Regions from separate parts of the Streptomyces sp. NPDC047000 genome, predicted to be linked through region 1. Evidence: riboswitches for the same ligand, from Rfam matches in the RefSeq annotation. Region 1 holds a riboswitch; each other region holds the start of a gene.

What was found. A riboswitch is a leader RNA that binds a small molecule or an ion and turns the genes downstream of it on or off. The one in region 1 is predicted to bind cyclic di-AMP.
Region 2: linked by a shared signal. The riboswitch ahead of ABZ862_RS22425 (M23 family metallopeptidase) and the one ahead of ABZ862_RS34395 (NlpC/P60 family protein) in region 1 are both predicted to bind cyclic di-AMP.
Region 3: linked by a shared signal. The riboswitch ahead of ABZ862_RS15540 (C40 family peptidase) and the one ahead of ABZ862_RS34395 (NlpC/P60 family protein) in region 1 are both predicted to bind cyclic di-AMP.

Annotation. Positions count from the first base shown of each region.
Region 1 is NZ_JBEYWE010000035.1:64,701-66,894, reverse strand. Features, by position in the region: gene ABZ862_RS34400 (hypothetical protein) at 1-452, opposite strand, end outside; cyclic di-AMP (ydaO/yuaA leader) riboswitch at 771-945, shown strand; gene ABZ862_RS34395 (NlpC/P60 family protein) at 1,002-2,194, shown strand, end outside.
Region 2 is NZ_JBEYWE010000014.1:87,916-90,109, reverse strand. Features, by position in the region: gene ABZ862_RS22430 (pitrilysin family protein) at 1-857, shown strand, start outside; cyclic di-AMP (ydaO/yuaA leader) riboswitch at 1,084-1,246, shown strand; gene ABZ862_RS22425 (M23 family metallopeptidase) at 1,259-2,020, shown strand.
Region 3 is NZ_JBEYWE010000008.1:105,315-107,508, reverse strand. Features, by position in the region: gene ABZ862_RS15550 (TetR/AcrR family transcriptional regulator) at 1-148, opposite strand, end outside; partial or broken gene ABZ862_RS15545 (hypothetical protein) at 545-830, shown strand; cyclic di-AMP (ydaO/yuaA leader) riboswitch at 1,179-1,392, shown strand; gene ABZ862_RS15540 (C40 family peptidase) at 1,396-1,869, shown strand; gene ABZ862_RS15535 (ATP-binding protein) at 2,114-2,194, opposite strand, start outside.

The DNA of each region.
Region 1 (2,194 bases):
GCCTTCTCCAGCCGGTCGAGGAGCATCTGCTGGACGGCCTCGTCACGGGCCCGGTCGTACAGCACCGCGCCCCCGGCGGGCACCGCGAGCAGCAGCAGCCCGAGCACAGCGGCCAGCGGGGCACGGCCGGGCCAGGTCAGCCGGGTGCGCAGCCCGACGGCCGCACCGTGGGCCGCGGCCGCCGCGAGGACGACGGCGTAGCCGGTGAGCGCGGCGCCCGGGACTCCGTCGGCATCGGCGGGCAGTGCCACGAACAGCAGGACCACCGTGGCCGCCCAGCAGGCCGCCGCTCCGAGCCAGTGCCGTACGAGCACATAACCGAGGCCCAGTCCGCTGAGGTTGAGCAGGGCCACCGCGGCGGCGCGCGAGCCGTCGGCCGGCGCGGGCGGCGCGGGCGGCGGAGCCGGGGGTCCGGGCGGCATCGGCGGCGGGAACGGCGGCACCGGCGGCATCGGTGGATTCTGCGCGTTCTGTGAATGCTGTGGACCCGGCGGAGGGCCGTATCCACCGCTCGATGGGCCGTACGGACCGTACGCATCTCCGGACATGGCGGCTCCCCCGGTCAACTCTCACCACATGTCTATGTGTTGCCAGTGTACGGACGACAAGGACCGCTCACCAGAACAAATGGGCGAGCACGCCGGTGGTGCGCCGGGGCGACATCACGATTACGTATCGGACATTCCCCGCTTCAACCTTCACGGGAGACACACATGTTCGTTAAGTTGGCGCCTGGGCCGTACGATTCCTCCGGCGAACCCCGCCGGGTCGCACGGCCTCCGCCGAGTCCGGTACGGCCAGTGAGGCGTCCGGAGCCGGGGACCCACCGAATCCCGGGGTGAATCGGCCCGACCGCCCTTCGGGGCGAGGGCCGTAGGGCATGCCTTCCGAGTTCCGCCGCCCGAACCCGTCAGCTAACCCGGTAGGCGGAGTACGGAAGGAGTACGTCCCCCATGGCGCCGGAACGCAATCAGCGTCGCGGAGGCTCCGGCCTCCCCGGTATGCGTGACTCCGATCCGTTCACGGGAGGCGACGGTCCCAGCCGCGCCGAGGTGAAGCGGCGGATCGACAGCCTCTACAACCGGGCCGAGACCGACAGCAGGACCTTCAACGCGACCCGCGCCATGACGCTGGGCACCTCGTCCCCGGGAGCACCGGCGGTCCGCCCGGCGTCCGGCAGGGGACGCGGCGGCTCCGACCCCGCCCTCGACGCCGTCGCCCGGCAGTGGTTCGACATGGCGCGGGGCTCACTGGGCCCCACCGTGGCCGCGGCGCTGCCCCCGGACCGGCTGCCCGACCGCTCGCCCGCCGCCCTGCCGGGCCGCCAGGACTTCAGTGACACCGTCCGCGAGCTGGAGGCCGCCGCGCGTCCCGCCCTGGAGCTGACCGCGGGCCCCGCCACCGCCCTGCCGGCCCTTCCCCCGGCCGAACGCACCGCTGTGATGCCCGAACTGACGGCGGCCCCGGCCGAACTCCGGCCCCCGGCGATCGAACCTGCCGCGCCACCGGCGCAACTCCCGCCCCTGCCCCTCCCGTTGGCGCCGGGGACGGTCACGGTCCCGGGCATCCCGGCCCAGCCGGCCCCCGTCGAAGCGGCCGCGGCCCTGCCGACGGCGGCCCAGCCGGCCCCCGCCCGGCCGTTCACCGCCCAGCCGTTCACCGCCCAGCCGTTCACCGATCAGCCGTTCCCTTCCCAGCCGCTCACGGATCCGTTGTTCACGGAGCAGCTGTTCACCGCGCCGCCCGCGGCCGTCCCCGGACCCGCGCCCGTGGCATCGGCCGCACCCTGGCCGGCGGCGGTCCCCGCGTCACCCCCGCGCTCCCCCTCCCCCGCCAAGCCGAACCGCTCCTCGATGGGTCCCGCCAAGGACCGCAACCGGCTCAAACTCACCGCGGCCCGCCAGCTGCTGGCCCGTCACGTCGCCCGGCTCGCACCGCCGGAACCCGCGCAGACGCCCCCGGCATCTGTGGACCGGGCCGTCCGGCCGACCGCCCCGGCCGCTCCTCCCCGCGGCCCCGAGGGCCAGTGGCCGCCTCAGCAGCCCGACGGCTACGGCACCGCCGTGTACACCGCCCCGGCCGGCGTGACCGCCCCGGGCCCGGCCACCGGCCCCGTCCCGGTCGTCCCGGCGGCGTCAGCCGCCCCGGCCGCCCCCGAACCTCCCGCCCCCCGGCCTCCCGTCGCCCCGTCGCC
Region 2 (2,194 bases), on a different contig from region 1:
CGCGCCCGCGCCAGGGCACCGAGGAGACCGTCGAGAAGATCGACGCCGCGGCCGTACGCCGGTTCTACGAGCGGTACGTGCGCCCCGCGACGGCCACCGCCGTGATCGTCGGCGACCTCACCGGCGTCGACCTGGACGAGCTGCTCGCGGACACCCTGGGCGGCTGGAGCGGTGCCCCGGCCCGGCCCCGTCCGGTGCCCGCGGTGACGTCCGACGACACCGGCCGCGTCGTCATCGTGGACCGGCCCGGTGCCGTCCAGACGCAGCTGCTCATCGGCCGCACCGGTCCCGACCGGCACGACCGGACGTGGGCGGCCCAGGTGCTCGGCACGTACTGCCTCGGCGGCACCCTGACCTCGCGCCTGGACCGTGTGCTGCGCGAGGAGAAGGGCTACACCTACGGTGTGCGGGCGTTCGGGCAGGTCCTGCGGTCCGCGCCGGACGGCACCGGCGCCGCGATGCTCGCCATCAGCGGTTCCGTCGACACGCCGAACACCGGTCCCGCACTGCAGGACCTGTGGACGGTGCTGCGCACGCTCGCCGCGGAGGGGCTGACCGACGCCGAACGGGACGTCGCCGTGCAGAACCTCGTCGGCGTGGCGCCGCTGAAGTACGAGACCGCCGCCGCCGTGGCGAGCACGCTGGCCGACCAGGTCGAGCAGTACCTGTCCGACGACTTCCAGGCGACGCTCTACCGGCAGCTCGCCGCGACCGGCACCGTGGAGGCCACCGCGGCGGTCGTGAGCGCCTTCCCGGTGGACCGTCTGGTGACGGTCCTCGTCGGCGACGCGGCACAGATCAGGGAGCCCGTCGAGGCCCTCGGTATCGGCGACGTCACGGTCGTCACGGCGGAGTAGCACCGCGCGCGGGTGAGCCCTGACGGCCGGACGGCCCGGCCGTCAGGGCTCCTGTCCGCCCACCGGCCGTCAGCAGGGGTGGGCGTATGCCCGATTTACGGGAGAGGCAACCTGTATGCCCTGTGGCGTGCGCTACAAAAGATGTGATCCGTTTGAGGACCGAAAGCCGCCCCGTCTAGCGTCGTCCCGGCCTGTCCGTCACGCAGCACGCCGCATCCGCGGCAGCGGACAGCCATCGCCGAGTCCCCGTACGGCGCGAGCCGGGGGAGCCGGGGACCCACAGTCCCCCGGGGTGAATCGGACGCCCGCGCGTACAGCGAGGGGGTCCGTAGGAGACCTTCCTGCTCCGAACCCGTCAGCTAACCCGGTAGGCGAGAGGGAAGGAAAGGACCAGCCCCTTCATGGCGTCGTGCGCCCCCGGGAAGCACCGCCGGCCCAGCCGGATGAAGCGTTCCACCACCCAGGCCGCGGGTGTCGCGGCCCTCGCCACCAGCGGCGTGGTGGGCACCCTCGCGGCCCCCGCACTCGCGGCCGGCGACCCCGCGCAGAACGCGCTCGAGACGAGCGGGCTCATCCCCGTCGTCGCCCTCGGTGACACGGTCGCCGACACGATCGACGCCCAGGCCACCGCCCAGCAGGCGGCAGCCGCGCGCAAGGAGGCCGAGCAGGCCGCCCGCAAGCGCGCGGCCGAGCTGGCGGAGAAGGCCCGTGAGGCCAAGGAGCGCGCCGCCCGCGACGCGGAGCGCAAGCGCCTCAACACCTTCGTCGCGCCGATCTCCCACTCGTACGTCTCCACCGGCTACCAGGCCAGCAGCGCCCTGTGGTCCTCCGGCGCGCACACCGGCATCGACTTCCACGCCGCCAGCGGCACGAGCGTCCACGCGGTGGGCTACGGCACCGTCGTCGAGACCGGCTGGGGAGGTTCGTACGGCAATCAGATCGTCATCAGGATGAACGACGGCACCTTCACGCAGTACGGCCACCTGTCGTCCATCGCGGTGTCCGTGGGCCAGCAGGTCGTCACGGGCCAGCAGATCGGCCTGTCCGGCGCGACCGGCAACGTCACGGGACCGCACCTCCACTTCGAGGCCCGTACGACCGCGGAGTACGGCTCCGACATCGACCCCGTCGCGTACCTGCGTCAGCACGGTGTGAGCATCTGACACCCGTCGCCCGCCCCGCCGGCACGATGTGAACATCCGGCACCGGCAGCCGGCAGCCGCCGTCCCGCGCCCGGCGCGGAGTGCGGTACATCACGTCCCCGGGAAGCCCCGGCTCGTCCGAGCCGGGGCTTTCGGTTTTCCGGTGGCCCGCTGTCCAAAAAATATCCCCGGATT
Region 3 (2,194 bases), on a different contig from region 1:
GGTAGACGGCCCCGGCGGAGAGGCCGATCTCCTTGAGCACGTCCTGCACGGACGTGGCGTGGAAGCCGCCTCGGGCGAAGCAGAGAGCGGCGCCGTCCAGGATCTGACGGCGGCGGGCGTCGAGGTGCGCCTGGGACACGCGGGCCATGATCCGCAACGTAGAACGAACATTCCTTCCGGCCAAGCGGCCACGCCGCACGCAAGCCCCCCTCCGGGCCCGGACCCGTCCGCCTCCTCCTGCGTCACCGGCTTGCCGCGCCGCCACCCGCAACTCCCCGGAGGACGGGACCGTATACGGCACGCCGGCCGCGGCCCGCTCGTACGGCTCACCGGCCGGGAACCGGTGAGCGGGGACATCGGACGCGACAGGGTCCTGGACGCACGGGCCGCCGTGGGGTAGGGCTTGGTGAACCGGATCGTCCCCGGCCGCGGTACGGCACGCACCACGGCCGGCGCTCCGGACACCCCGGGTGCACCCGTCCCGGGCCCGCCCGCCGTTCCCGGGGCGAGGTGAGGTTCCGGTGCCGGCCCCGGGCCGCCGCCGCTGCCCGCTCCGGCACGCGCCGGGGGTGAGCTGATCGGCCGTCACCCGGAGGTGTTCGATCCGCCGGGCCGGATCCGTCCGGCGCACCCCGGTGACACCTGCCGGGGACCGCGCGCCGCCCGGGCCCCGGCGGCGCGGGCGGCCGAGCCGCGGGACGCACCGGAGCCGACGCACCGCCGGGGCGGGACGGAGCCGCCCGCGCCGGCCCCGGCGCGGGCGCTGCGGGTGCCGGCCGGCGAGCGCCGCGCGGCACGCCGTCACGATGCCACCCGGCTCCGCGAGTTGACGTACCGCCGACGGGACGGGCGGACGGCCGGCCCGGCCACCTCACCCGACGGTGTCCGGTCGGGGACGGAAACGGACCGGACGGGTTACCGCTGTTCGGTGGAGGTTCACCTCCTTTTCCTGGCCCGTTCCGGTTGCGCAACGCGCCTGGCCCCAGGGCGGAATGAGGCATTCCGACGCAGGTCCGGGACTGGTCAGGGCCGTCGACGTCCACTCGAACACCCCACTGTCCACCCGAACGGGTGAGTGGTGAGTAACAACACAAATCCCCGGTTCCGTTGGGATTTTCCGACTTCGGTAGGTGAAGATCCCTGTCTGACGACAAGCCCCCGCCACAGCGGCGGGGCGGTCCGGGCGGACGCCGAGTCCTGCCGCCGCCCGGATGACCGGTCGACAGGAGTGGATCGGCAGGAGTGGAGGACCCAAGCAGTCCGGGTCGCCGGGACGGTCACGCCATGACCGGTCCGCGCAGCCCTCGGGGTGAAGCCGCGGCAACGCGGCCGGGCAACTTCGCCAGCCCGAATCCGACAGGTCATCCTTCACAGGCGGCTGACGAAGGGTTGCGCATGACTGCGCTCAATCGTGTCCCGTCGCTCATGGCCAGGGCCGGTACGGCCTCGGCCTTCGCCATCGCCGCCGTGGGCGGTTCGGTCGTGGTCCCCGGGGTCGCCCCGGACGCCGCGGCCGCGACGCCCGCGACCAAGGCACTCCAGATCGCGGCCTCCAAGAAGGGCTCCCCGTACCAGTGGGGCGCCACGGGGCCCCGGAGGTTCGACTGCTCCGGGCTGACGCTGTACTCGTTCAAGAAGGCGGGCAAGAAGCTGCCGCGTACGGCCGCCGCGCAGTACAACAAGACGCACCACATCTCCGCCAAGAGCCGCAAGGCCGGAGACCTGGTGTTCTTCCATTACGGCTCCAGCGTGTACCACGTGGGCATCTACGCCGGAAAGGGGAAGATCTGGCACGCCCCGAAGACCGGGGACGTCGTGAAGCTGCAGAAGATCTGGACGAAGAGCGTCTGGTACGGCCGGGTGAGCTGACCGGTCCGGGGCGGTGACGGCGTCCTGACCCGCCGTCACCGGCCCGGAAGCCCGGCAGCGGCTTTCCCCGCCTCCCCGGGCCCTTCCGGGCCTCCCGGGGCCTTCCCGGCCTTCCTCGGGCCTTCCTGGCCGCTTCGCGCGGCCCGGCGGGCGCCAGGAGGCCCTGGGGCCCTTGGAGGCCCGCCCGCCCGCTTCCGACGCGTCAGGGCTCCCGCCCGGGGCCCGGCGCGTCTCCCCGGGCCTCCTACGGCTCCTGCCGCCCCGCCCCCGGCAACGGACCCCCCGGGACCGCACGCGCCGCCGCCGGCCGCACCAAAGCCGTCCA